3 regions of the Oliverpabstia sp. genome follow, and region 2 is predicted to be linked to each of the others. Evidence: predicted binding sites of a transcription regulator. Region 2 holds the regulator's gene; each other region holds the start of a gene.
What was found. The regulator NrdR, encoded in region 2, represses ribonucleotide reductase genes. The targets are predictions, from matches to a motif close to CACAANATNTTGTG.
Positions count from the first base shown of each region.

Region 1 (4,700 bases), on a different contig from region 2:
GCGATATCCAGAACCGGATAATAAACGATGATATCACCGTTCAGCTCCCAGTCATCATAGTCCGGTGCACGACCGTCGTGTGGTTCGCCGGATGCCAGCATCTTACCGATCTGCATGATGAACACGGCACCCTTTTCCTTCACAATCTTATATTCACGATCCTTGGGAGAAAGACCAGGATACATATCTTCAAGTTCCTGGGAAGTGATAAAGAAAATATCCTTCGGAAGAATCTCTTCGATATAATCATACTGAATTGCCATGTATTTTTCAGTCTTCTTCAGTGCAGAATAAACGGTGCGGACAACATCTTTTAAGGTGTCCACATTACGCTCTTCCCGTGTAATGATCTTTTCCCAGTCCCACTGATCCACATAGATGGAATGGATATTGTCGGTATCTTCATCACGACGGATGGCAACCATATCGGTATACAGTCCTTCTCCATGTGCAAAACCATACTTTTTCAGTGCATAACGTTTCCATTTTGCAAGAGAATGTACGATCTCAGCTTTCTGATCCGGTGATTCCTTGATATCGAAGGTAACCGGGCGTTCTACGCCGTTCAGATTATCGTTCAGACCGGATGAAGGATCTACAAAAAGCGGTGCGGACACACGCAGCAGATTCAGGCGGTCAGAAAGGGTTTTCTGAAAAAAGTCTTTTACGGTCTTAATACCAACCTGTGTATCGTGAAGCGACAATGCAGGCTGATAATTTTCCGGAATAATAAAATGTTCCATAACAATCCTCCTCAAATTTGAAAGGCATCCAGCTAAGAATCACGGCAGACACCAACAACTCTTTACCTGTCTACCCCGGTATTATGGTAATATTATAGCAGAAAACCCCCCGAATACAACAATTGATTTTACTATACCCATGCCAAAACATTCCGCGGGATATTACCAGTGAACAGTAACCGGAATATCGCGTATGCACAGTAAGGATCAATTCTGCCTTGTAACTTAACATCAATTGTGCTACTGTAGTAAGCAGAGTACGTTTGGAAAGGTCGGGAAACGGGATGGAACAGGAAAAAATACTTGTGGTTCTTCCTGTAAAAGAAGAACATAAAGAACGAATCAGAAATGCAGCACCGGACGCAAAGACAACTTACTGCCTGGAAGCAGAGGTGACAAAAGAACAGGTGCAGGATGCAAATATTATTATCGGAAATGTGAAACCGGAATTCTTAAAAGATTCTCGGAATCTGCGCTGGATACAGTTAAATAACGCCGGAACAGAAGGATTTTGTGTACCGGGTATTCTGCCAAAACAGGCACAGCTGACCAATGCAACCGGAGCGTATGGAATGGCGATCTCCGAGCATCTGATCGCGATGCTGTTTGCACTCCAGAAACGCCTGGACATTTACCAGAACCAGCAAAAAGACCACCACTGGGAGAAACAGACCCATATGATGGTTACAGAGGGAAGCCATGTCCTGGTGATCGGTCTTGGAGATATCGGAACGACATTTGCAAGAAAAATGAAAGCACTGGGCGCGCATGTGACAGGTATCAGAAAGAGCCGGAAACCGAAGCCTGAATATGTGGATGCACAATACACGATGGAAGCACTGCCGGAACTTCTGCCGCAGGCAGATATTGTGGCACTGAGCCTTCCGGGATACAGTGACACCAAAGGCATCATCGGTGAGAAAGAATTACACCTGATGAAAAAGAATACTATTCTGTTAAATGTAGGCCGCGGAACTGCGATTGACAGTCTGGCTCTTGCGAAAGCCCTGCAAGAGAGAGCGATTTATGGGGCAGGTCTTGATGTCACAGACCCGGAACCACTGCCGGAAGATCATCCGCTGTGGGATGCGCCGCATTGTATCATTACGCCACATGTGTCCGGCGGATATGCACTGCCGGAGACACTGGAAAAGATTCTGGAACTTTCCATCGAAAATCTGGAACGTTATGAAAAAGGAGAAACCCTCCACAATATCATCGACTTTTCTACCGGATATGTGAAAAGATAAAAAAAGGCATTGGAAAAGTTGCATAAAAAACAAAATAAAAAAAGAGAAGAATTTTCAGGGTTCTTCTCTTTCCTTTTGTAGGTAACCGTGTTATACTGTTGTCTACAATATGTTGACTAAAATAAAAGAAAGATACTATATATAGTAGTGAGGAGCGGGAACAATGGTATATATTATCAAGAAAGACGGCACCAAAGAAGAGTTTGATGCCAGTAAGATCAAGCGTGCGGTCAATAAGTCAGCCGGCCGTGTAATGTATCGGTTTACCGATGATGAGATTAATTTTATCTGCAAATATGCAACTGACCGGGCGGAAGCGATGTCAAAAGAGCGAAAAGGCGGAATCCTGATCCAGGATATGCACAACATTGTGGAAGGTGCCCTGGAACAGGTGAATCCTGCAGTAGCAAAAAGTTACCGCGATTACCGGAATTATAAAGTGGACTTTATCCACATGATGGATGAGGTATATACAAAGAGCCAGTCCATCCGTTACATCGGTGACAAAAGCAACGCGAACACCGACAGCGCGCTGGTGGCAACCAAGCGAAGCCTGATCTTTAATGAACTGAACAAAGAATTATACAGAAAATTCTTTATGAACCGGAACGAACTGCAGGCATGTAAAGATGGCTATATCTATATTCATGATCAGTCTGCCCGTCTGGACACGATGAACTGCTGTCTGTTCGATGTGGGATCCGTTCTGCGTGGCGGATTTGAGATGGGAAATGTCTGGTACAATGAGCCGAAGACACTGGATACCGCATTTGACGTTATGGGGGATATTATCCTCAGTACCGCAGCTCAGCAGTACGGCGGATTTACTGTGCCGGAAGTAGATAAGATCCTGTCTCCGTATGCACAGAAAAGCTATAACAAATATTATGAAGAATTCCTGAAATATTCCGATCCGTCCTGGGAAGGAAGAGAAGAAAAGGGTCGTGTATATGCCTGGGAAAAAGTCTGCCGTGACTGTGATCAGGGATGGCAGGGAATTGAATATAAATTAAATACCGTTGGTTCCTCCCGTGGCGACTATCCGTTTGTTACTGTGACACTGGGACTGGGAACGGGAAGATTTGAAAAAATGATCTCAAAATCTCTGCTGAAAGTCCATATGGGCGGACAGGGAAAAGCCGGACATAAAAAACCGGTACTGTTCCCGAAGATTGTGTTCCTGTATGATGAAGAGATCCATGGAGATGGAAAAGAATGTGAAGATGTCTTTGAGACAGGTGTTGCCTGCTCTGCAAAAACCATGTATCCGGACTGGCTGTCCATGAGTGGCCAGGGATATATTTCCAGCATGTACAAAAAATACAAAAAAGTAATCAGCCCGATGGGGTGCCGTGCCTTTTTAAGTCCGTGGTATGAGCGTGGCGGTATGGAACCGGCAGATGAAAACGATGAGCCTGTCTTTGTCGGTCGTTTCAACATCGGTGCGGTCAGCCTGCATCTTCCGATGATCCTGGCAAAAGCCCGTGCAGAGAACACAGATTTTTATGAAGTTCTGGATTTCTATCTGGAGATGATCCGCGGACTGCATAAGAGAACATACGATTACCTTGGTGAGATGCGTGCTTCCACGAATCCGCTGGCATACTGTGAGGGCGGTTTCTACGGAGGTCATCTGAAACCATCCGATAAGATCCGTCCGTTACTCCGTCCGATGACAGCTTCCTTCGGTATCACAGCACTGAATGAACTGCAGGAACTTTATAATGGTAAATCCATTGCCGAAGACGGAGAATTTGCACTGGAAGTGCTTCGTTATATCAATGATAAGATTAATGTATACAAAAAAGAGGATCAGATCCTGTATGCAATTTACGGAACACCGGCTGAGAGCCTTTGCGGTCTGCAGGTAGAGCAGTTCCGCAAGATGTACGGTATCGTGCGCGGGGTATCCGACCGTCCGTATGTGAGCAACAGTTTCCACTGCCACGTAACTGAGGATATTACTCCTATCCAAAAACAAGATCTGGAAGGAAGATTCTGGGAACTGTGCAACGGTGGTAAGATCCAGTATGTCAGATATCCGATTTCCTACAATGTACATGCTATAAAAGCACTGATCCGTCGGGCGATGAATCTGGGTTATTATGAGGGTGTGAATCTGTCGCTGGCCTACTGCGACGATTGCGGACATCAGGAGCTCGAGATGGATGTCTGCCCGGTCTGCGGTTCCAGAAACCTGACCAAGATCGACCGTATGAACGGATACCTGTCCTACAGCCGTGTTCACGGAGATACCCGTCTGAACGATGCCAAGATGGCGGAGATCGCGGACAGAAAGTCAATGTAAAAACATCAGAAATAATAATATAGAAATAATATGATAAGAAGAAATCCGTAAAATTCTGAACAGAAATCAGTTGTTTTACGGATTTTTTCCTTGTATTTGCAACCTGGTGCCTGACAGTATCCAAAGAAGGGCAGGGAGGAATAAATTCTGCGCATCACGAAGCGCGTTACAGGAAACGGAGTGAACAATCATAAATATACAGAAAATAAAAGGCGTATCTGTGAATTATATAGACAAAATCCACAGGATTATTTATACTTGATATAGATGTGCAAACAGGAGGGTACCAGTATGGGGGAAAAGACAGTTGATATGACGAAAGGGAGCATCTTGCCGAAGATGATTCGGTTTGCACTGCCGGTGCTTCTTGGGATGCTGTTTCAGAGAATCTATAATTTT
Region 1 is NZ_JALFPR010000015.1:315-5,014, forward strand. It holds gene asnA (aspartate--ammonia ligase) at 1-743, opposite strand, end outside; gene MSA64_RS00590 (D-2-hydroxyacid dehydrogenase) at 1,028-1,993, shown strand; gene nrdD (anaerobic ribonucleoside-triphosphate reductase) at 2,157-4,301, shown strand; gene MSA64_RS00600 (MATE family efflux transporter) at 4,593-4,700, shown strand, end outside.
Region 1: a site for NrdR is predicted at 2,127-2,140, ahead of nrdD (anaerobic ribonucleoside-triphosphate reductase). Genes of this name have one in related genera too.

Region 2 (4,700 bases):
GAATTGGTGAAAAGGAATGAAACAGACACTACAGCAACCACACATACATACCTCCGCAAACAGCGAGATAGAAACCTGTGACATCTGCCACCATCATCATCTGCATCTTCCGATGGAAGCACCGGCTGATGAGACATTATACCGTCTGGCAGACCTCTACAAAGTGTTCGGGGATCCTACCAGAATCCGCATTCTATATGCATTATCCGGTGGTGAACTTTGCGTCTGCGACATCGCAGAACTTCTGGGTATGACACAGAGTGCCATCTCCCATCAGTTACGTGTGTTAAAGCAGTCGGCGCTGGTCAAATTCCGAAGAGATGGGAAAACCGTATATTACTCTCTGGCTGACACACATGTGGCAACTATTCTCGCACAGGGACTGGATCATGTACAGGAATAAACATGAACTTTAAATCAAGATTGGTCCACCGGACTAATTATGGATATACAAAAAGGAGAGAAGACAGAACTCCATAAAAGTTCCATCTTCTCTCTTTTTTGTATATCCATAACATTTTTTCTATTTCTGATGATATCCATCCAGAAATTCTCCCAGTTTCTTTGTCGCCTTCTCAAGATCTGCAATTCTCGGCAGATATACCACACGGAAATGATCCGGCTGTCCCCAGTTGAAACCGCCACCATGCACGATCAGGATTCTCTTTTCTCTCAGCAGATCCAGGGCAAATTTCTCATCGTCGTAGATATTGAATTTTTCCACATCCAGTTTCGGGAAAATGTAGAATGCTGCTTTCGGTTTCTTCGCTGATACACCCGGGATATCGTTTAACAATTTATAGATGACTTCTCTCTGTTCATAGATTCTTCCACCCGGCTGCAGATACTCTTCCACACTCTGATAGCCACCAAGTGCGGTCTGAATGATCGACTGAGCCGGTACATTGGAACACAGACGCATATTGGAAAGCATCTTGATTCCCTCGATATAACCTGCTGCCGCTTTTTTATTACCGCTCAATACCATCCAACCCACACGGAATCCTGCGATCATATGAGATTTGGACAGACCGCTGAATGTCACACAGAATACATTTTTCGGTGCAATCGATGCGATGGAAATATGTTTCAGTCCATCCATCACCAGACGGTCATAAATCTCATCTGAGAAAATGATCAGTCCGAATTCTTCTGCCACTTTCACGATTTCTTCCAGGATCTCTTTGGAATACAGCGCACCGGTCGGATTGTTCGGGTTGATGATAACAATAGCTTTTGTCTTATCTGTGATCTTGCTTCTGATATCCTCGATATCCGGATTCCAGTCGGACTCTTCATCGCAGATATAATGTACGACTTTTCCACCAGCCAGTGTAGCTGTTGCGGTCCACAGCGGATAATCCGGTGCCGGAATCAGAATCTCATCACCATCATTTAACAGTGCCTGCATGCTCAGATTGATCAGTTCGCTGACACCGTTACCTGTATAGATATCGTCCATCGTCACACCCGGAATTTTCTTTAACTGACAGTACTGCATGATTGCTTTTCTTGCGGAAAACAGTCCCTTGGAATCTGAATATCCCTGACATTCCCACAATGATTGTCTCATATCCAGAATAACTTCTTCCGGTGCATTAAATCCAAATGGAGCCGGATTACCGATATTCAGTTTCAGAATACTGAGACCATCCGCTTCCATTCTGGCCGCCTCGTCCACCACGGGTCCTCTTACATCGTATAATACGTTATCCAGTTTGGAAGATTTATCAAAAGTCTTCATTGTATCTGCCTCCATTCGTTTTTATTTTCTTTTACTTTAACACACTAATTCAGTGATTATATATCTTTTCAATTGTAGCTCATTACCTTCTTTTTGTCAAACCCGGAATCCTTATGATTTATATGCTATTTCAGGATTTTTTTCAGTTCATCCATAAAGGTATTCACATCTTTAAACTCCCGATACACAGAAGCGAAACGGACATAGGCAACCGCTTCCAGATCTTTGAGTTTATCCATCACGATTTCTCCGATCACAGAGCTTGGGATCTCCCGCTCTTCCAGATTAAACACCTCTGTTTCCACATCATCTACCAGCCGGTGGATCTGTTCTGCTGATACCGGCCGTTTGTGGCAGGCACGAAGGACACCGGCCTCTATCTTGGATCTGTCAAACTGTTCCCTGTTCTGGTCTTTTTTGATCACGATCAACGGAATCGTCTCCACTTTCTCATAAGTGGTAAATCGTTTTCCACACGCATCACACATTCTTCTTCTCCGGATGGCAGTGTTGTCATCCGCCGGGCGTGAATCCACAACCCGGGTATTATCCTGATTACAAAACGGACACTTCATATTTCATCCTTCTCTTTCCGCAAACTGCCTCTGATTGTCCGGTATTCTTCTGTATCTCCTTATTTTCCCGTTCAATTGTCTCGCAGTTTTCTTATTTTCCTGTAACTTTCATCACTCCTGTATCCCCTCACACAGTGGATGCTTTATCTTTTCCCATCATAATATAATCGTAAACTTACCGTCAAGACAATTAACCACAAAACATATAATTAATATAAAAGAAGTATAAAAATCAGGTTTTTTATGCGAATTATTGATCTGAAACAAAAAGAAGTCATCAATACCTGCAACTGTAAAACCCTTGGCTGTCCTGTGGATGTGGAATTTGATCCCTGCAGCGGACGGATTTCTGCCATCATCATCCCAGGCCCCGGAAAATTCTGCTGTTTTCTCGGAAGAGACAGCGAATTCTGTATCCCCTGGGAATGCATCTGTCAGATCGGGGAAGATATTATTCTTGTGGAAATCGATGAGAAAAAATGCCTGAAGAAACTGTGATTGCTCTCCTGGCAGTCATCAGAATGTTCTTCAGGCCCGCTCCCTGATCCATTGGCTGTTTCTCTCATCTTCTGTTATCTGTATCGATATCCAGCAACAACAGATTTTCTTCTTTCACATACAATTTTTCCGGCACACCCTCCGACGGATCCCAGTCCGTTTTCGCTGTTTTCCATTGCAGCCACTCGCAGGATCTGTCTTTTCGGAAGGAAACATTCCATTCAAAGGGATCTTCCATAATTCGGTATTCTCCCACCGGGAACTCACTGTAACATCCTTCCGACGGTTTTTCCTTTGTAAAAAAGTGGGCGCGGATCCCGATGGTCCGTGCCTGTAAAGCTTCTTTCGATACCCGGATGCCAACTCCCCAGTCCGATGTCCACAACCAGTTTCCATCTCTGTGGCTTTCCATAGCTTCCACCGCGCAGATATTCTTACATCCGGATAAAAGTGCCGCCGTCTTCGTCTTCGGATTCCGGAAAAATTCTTTTACCGGTTCGATCACTTCCATCCGCCCCTGATGAATACAGCTGACCGTATCACACAGTCGATAGACTTCATCCCGGCTGTGAGATACAAACAGTACCGGTGTCTGTACTTTTTGTAAAAGTTCCAGCATCTGTTGTTCCATTTTCCATTTCAGATAGCTGTCCAATGCGGCAAACGGTTCATCCAGAAGCAATACTTCCGGCTCTGCTGCCAGCATACGTGCCATGGCTACCCGTTGTTTTTGTCCACCGGAGAGCTGATCCGGCATATGATGTTCCAGTCCGCCAAGCTGAAATCCTGTAATATATTCCCTGACTTTTTTCGGATCCGGCTTTCTCCCCATCCCTGCCTGAATATTCTGTACCACATTCATTGTAGGAAACAATGCGTAATCCTGAAACATATATCCGACTTTTCGTTTCTGCGGTGGCAGATTAATCCGTTTTGCCGAATCAAAGAGTACCCTGTCATTCAAAACGATTCTTCCCTCATCCGGCCGTTCGATACCTGCAATACATTTTAACGTCATACTTTTTCCGCATCCGGAAGCTCCCAGAATGGCAAATATGCCTCCATCCATGGAAAAATCCACATCCAGCAGAAAATTCCCCAGTTTCTTTTTTATCCTTACCTGCAGCATATCCGCCCTCCTTACCACCGTTTTTTATGTTTATTATCACCGGATCCGAGCAGGTTCATCACCAGCACCACAAAAAAAGCAATCAGCATGATCACAACGACCCAGAAACCTGCTGTCCCATAGTCGCCATCCTGGATAACCATGGCGATCTTCTGAGAGATCGTCCCTGTCTTTCCCGGGATATTTCCCGCCAGCATGGAAGTTGCCCCATACTCACCCATAGCCCTGGCAAATGTCAGAATCGTTCCTGAAAGAATACCCGGTCCGGCAGATGGAATCACTACTTTCCAGAAAATCTTTATTTCCGACATACCAAGCGTTCTTGCCGCATAAACCAGGTTGGCATCCACCTGTTCAAAAGCAGCTCTGGCATTCCGGTACATCAGTGGAAAAGCAATTACCGTTGCCGCCAGAATACAGCCAAGCCAGGTCTGTACCACCTTGATTCCAAAATTTCCATACAACGCAGCACCAAACGGCCGCCGCAGACTGAAGATCAGAAGCAGGAAAAATCCGGCAACTGTGGGAGGAAGTACCATCGGAAGGGTCAGAATCCCGTCCATCACCGCTTTTGTCTTCGGACCTGCTTTTACCACCTGTCTTGCCGCATAGATTCCTCCAAAAAAAGAAAGAATGGTAGCCACCACTCCAGTCTTTAATGAGATCAGCAGAGGACTCCAGTCCAGCCCCTTCATAAATTCCATCATCTGTTCCATTCGTGTCTCCATTCTAATCTTTCCCCCCGCCGGAACAT
Region 2 is NZ_JALFPR010000045.1:21,733-26,432, forward strand. It holds gene MSA64_RS02635 (ArsR/SmtB family transcription factor) at 17-403, shown strand; gene MSA64_RS02640 (aminotransferase class I/II-fold pyridoxal phosphate-dependent enzyme) at 524-1,744, opposite strand; gene nrdR (transcriptional regulator NrdR) at 1,870-2,319, opposite strand; gene MSA64_RS02650 (PRC-barrel domain-containing protein) at 2,563-2,817, shown strand; gene MSA64_RS02655 (sulfate/molybdate ABC transporter ATP-binding protein) at 2,882-3,946, opposite strand; gene modB (molybdate ABC transporter permease subunit) at 3,958-4,662, opposite strand.

Region 3 (4,700 bases), on a different contig from region 2:
AGTGCTGCAGCAATTTGTCAAAGAAAAACATCTGGATGTGGGATTTGCATATGACGGAGATGCGGATCGGTGTATCGCTGTGGATCATCTGGGAAATGTAGTCGACGGAGATCTGATCCTGTATATCTGTGGAAAATATATGAAAGAGACCGGAAAACTGGAAAATAATACGATCGTCACTACGATTATGTCCAACCTTGGTCTTTATAAAGCCTGTGACAGGGAAGGTATCCGGTACGAAAAAACAGCAGTAGGAGATAAATATGTCTGTGAAAACATGATGGCAAACGGACACAGTCTCGGCGGTGAACAGTCCGGACATATTATTTTCAGCAAACATGCTACTACCGGAGATGGTATCCTGACATCTTTGATGCTGATGGAAGTTATTATTGAAAAAAAACAGTTATTAAATACTCTTGCATCAGAAGTTTCCATTTATCCTCAGCTTCTGGAAAATGTTCGTGTTGCCAATAAAACAGCTGCAAGAAACAACGAAGAAGTAAAGAAGGCAGTTGCCTCGGTGGAGAAAGAATTAGGAGAAGACGGAAGAATTCTTGTGCGGGAGAGTGGCACTGAACCGGTCATTCGTGTTATGGTAGAAGCGAAAAAAGATGCGATCTGTCGTGAAATGGTACAGCGCGTGATTGAAGTGATGGACAAAGAGGGACTGATTTTGTCATGAGAAAAGAGGTACTGGCGGTTGGATGTGCGCTGATGGTGTTCTGCGGCTGTGGGAAAAATAATGCGGCACAACATTATGAAAGCGGCTGGGCGGCTATGGAAAAAAAAGATTACACTACTGCAGTAAACGAATTTCAGCAGGTAATCGATCAAAACAGCAGACTGGCAGAAAGTTACCGGGCAGAAGGAATTGCCTATTATTCAGAAAAGGCCTATCCGGAGGCGATTGCTGCTTTTTCGCGAAGTCTGAACAATATGGATGATCCGGATAAGGAATTTAAAAAAGATGTACAGTTTTATCTTGCCCAGGCACGCATGGATTATGGCGAGGTAGATAAAGCGATTGAAGTGTACAGCGAGATACTGAAGGCCGGGGAAGACGAACAGGCATTCTTTCTGAGAGGAAAGGCATATATTTCCATGGAAGATTATAAAAATGCCGAAAAAGACTTTCAGAGAGCACTGGAAGGCTGTGAAGATTATAATCTGTATATCAATATTTATCAGATTTATGTGGATCACAACAAGGCAGTAGATGGTGATGCCTATCTGAAGATGGCTCTGGAGTTAGAACCTCAGGACGGAGAAGATTGCTATCACAGAGGAAGAATCTACGAATATGAAAAAAATTATGAGGCAGCCAGAGATGAATTGAAAACAGCGATGGAACAGGGATATGAGGATGCCATGCTGCTTTTGGGCCGGGTATATCTGGAGATGGAAGATCCGGCAAGTGCCAGATCCATGTATCAGGAATATCTGCAAAAGAGTGAGAAGGGTGCCAAGGCCTATAACGGACTGGCAATGTGTGATATTTATGATGGTGCATATGATAGCGCACTGGAGAATATCGCACAGGGTCTGAAGGAAAATTCCAAAGAGGACGAACAGGGTCTGCTTTATAATGAAATTGTGGCCTATGAATATAAACGAGATTTTGCTGCAGCAAAAGAAAAGATGAAGATATATCTGGAACAGTATCCGGAAGATGAGGCGGCTCTTCGGGAGAACGAGTTTCTTTCTACAAGATAGGAGGAAAAAGCATGTATGAGATGGGGGAACAGCTGGAACGGGTGATTCTGGCAGGCGTACAGACATATGAGTCTGATGATACCGTACAATCTTTATATGAACTGAGAGAACTGGCTGAGACAGCCGGGGCCGTAACTGTTGGGACGATCATGCAAAGCAGAGAGACCATTCATCCGGCAACCTATCTGGGAAAAGGAAAGCTGGAAGAACTGAAAGAGTTGTTGTATGATTTGGATGCCACTGGTGTGATCTGTGATGATGAACTCTCACCGGCACAGCTAAATAATCTGGAGCAGGAACTGGAATGTAAGGTGATGGACAGAACCATGGTGATTCTGGACATCTTTGCGCAGCGTGCAAAGACCAGCGAAGGAAAGATCCAGGTAGAACTTGCACAATTAAAGTACCGGGCGGCAAGACTGGTCGGTATGCGTGCCTCGCTGTCCCGTCTCGGAGGTGGCATTGGTACCCGTGGCCCGGGTGAGAAAAAGCTGGAGATGGACCGTCGACTGATCCACAGCCGGATCGGTCAGCTGAAAGAACAGCTGGAGCAGGTGCAGAAGCACAGGGAACTGATTCGCAGCCAGCGGGATAAGAGTCAGGTGAAGGTGGCGGCAATCGTGGGATATACTAACGCAGGAAAATCTACACTGCTCAATACAATGACGCAGGCAGGGGTTCTGGAGGAAAACCAGTTATTTGCCACGCTGGATCCAACGACAAGGGCGCTGGATCTTCCGGGCAGACAGCAGATTCTTCTGACAGATACGGTAGGATTTATTCGAAAACTGCCGCATCATCTGATCGAGGCCTTTAAAAGTACATTGGAGGAAGCCAAATATGCAGATATGATCCTCCATGTGGTAGACGCTTCCAATCCCCAGATGGATGAACATATGCAGGTAGTTTATGATACATTGCGCCAGCTGGGGGTGTCGGATAAGAAAATGATCACTCTGTTTAACAAACAGGACCTGTGTACGGATAAAGAACAGCTGAGAGATTTTCAGGCTGATCATGTACTTCAGATTTCGGCAAAGAATGGACAGGGACTTGAGGAACTGAAAGAACTTCTTGCGGATGTTTTGCGGGAAGGACAGATTTATATTGAACGTCTGGTTCCGTATGATCAGGCAGGAAGTATTGCCAGGATCCGAAAATATGGACAGGTGGTGCAGGAAGAATTTCTGGCAGAAGGAATTTCTGTGAAGGCTTATGTTCCGATGGAGGTTTACAGTCAGATCTGAGAAAAGAAGAAAAAAGAGGGCAAACCCTTATAGTAAGGTGCTTTTCCCTCTTTATAAGGTTACATAACGTTCATACCATATATTGTACGAGTAGAAATTGAGACACAATATATGGTAGTTTTTTGTATTGACAGAGGATAATTGGTTTGCTACTATAGTAATCGACACATCCGTAAAGGAATAATTGCGAGAGGGTCAAAAAGCAGGTGAACGTATAAAATACAGCCTGTAAAAGCAACAGGAAAAGAGGATGGAATAATGTTTAATGTGATAAAACGTGATGGAGAAGTTGCAGCATTTCAGCTGAGTAAGATTACCCAGGCGATCGAGAAAGCTTTCCAGGCACAGGAAAAACAGTATACACCGGATATGATGGAGATGCTGGGACTACGGGTAACCGCAGATTTCCAGAAAAAGATAAAAAAAGATCAGGTATCTGTGGAGGATATTCAGGACAGCGTGGAAAATGTGCTGATCCAGTGCGGATATTCTGAGGTGGCGAAAGCCTATATCCTGTATCGCAAGCAGAGAGAAAAAGTAAGAAATATGAAGTCCACGATCCTGGATTATAAAGAAATCGTAAACAGTTATGTGAAAGTAGAAGACTGGCGTGTAAAAGAAAATTCTACGGTTACCTATTCCGTAGGCGGACTGATCTTAAGCAATTCCGGAGCAGTAACGGCAAATTACTGGTTGTCTGAAATCTATGACAAAGAGATTGCAGATGCGCACCGAAATGCAGATATCCATATTCACGATCTTTCCATGCTTACCGGATATTGTGCCGGCTGGTCATTAAAACAGCTGATTAAAGAAGGATTAGGAGGAATAGAAGGCAAGATTACTTCTGCTCCGGCGAAACACCTGAGTGTTCTGTGTAACCAGATGGTCAATTTCCTTGGCATCATGCAGAATGAATGGGCAGGTGCACAGGCATTTTCTTCTTTTGATACTTATCTGGCACCTTTCGTAAAGACAGACCATCTGACTTATCCGGAAGTGAAAAAATGTATCGAAGCCTTTATCTATGGTGTGAACACACCAAGTCGCTGGGGAACACAGGCTCCATTTTCCAATATCACACTGGACTGGACTGTACCGGATGATCTGGCAGAACTTCCGGCAATCGTTGGCGGAAAAGAGATGGACTTTAAGTATAAAGACTGTAAACAGGAGATGGATATGGTCAACAAGGCGTTTATCGAGACCATGATCGAAGGAGATGCCAATGGCAGAGGCTTCCAGTATCCGATTCCGACTTACTCCATCACAAAAGAATTTGACTGGTCCGATACAGAAAACAACCGTCTGCTCTTTGAGATGACATCCAAATACGGAACTCCGTATTTTTCCAACTATATTAACAGCGATATGCAGCCAAGCGATGTAAGAAGTATGTGCTGTCGTCTGCGTCTGGATCTGCGAGAACTGCGTAAAAAGACCGGAGGATACTTCGGTTCCGGCGAAAGCACCGGTTCTGTGGGCGTGGTAACCATCAATATGCCGCGGATCGCTTATCTGTCTCAGGATGAGGATGAATTTTATCAGCGTCTGGACCGCCTGATGGATATTTCCGCACGTTCCCTGCATATCAAGAGAGAAGTGATCGGAAAACTGCTGGATGAGGGGCTGTATCCGTATACCAAGCGCTATCTGGGAAGCTTTGACAATCATTTTTCCACCATCGGTCTGGTTGGAATGAATGAAGCAGGACTGAATGCAAGATGGCTTCGTGCA
Region 3 is NZ_JALFPR010000081.1:10,846-15,545, reverse strand. It holds gene glmM (phosphoglucosamine mutase) at 1-685, shown strand, start outside; gene MSA64_RS05160 (tetratricopeptide repeat protein) at 682-1,716, shown strand; gene hflX (GTPase HflX) at 1,728-2,963, shown strand; gene MSA64_RS05150 (ribonucleoside triphosphate reductase) at 3,222-4,700, shown strand, end outside.
Region 3: a site for NrdR is predicted at 3,067-3,080, ahead of MSA64_RS05150 (ribonucleoside triphosphate reductase). Genes of this name have one in related genera too.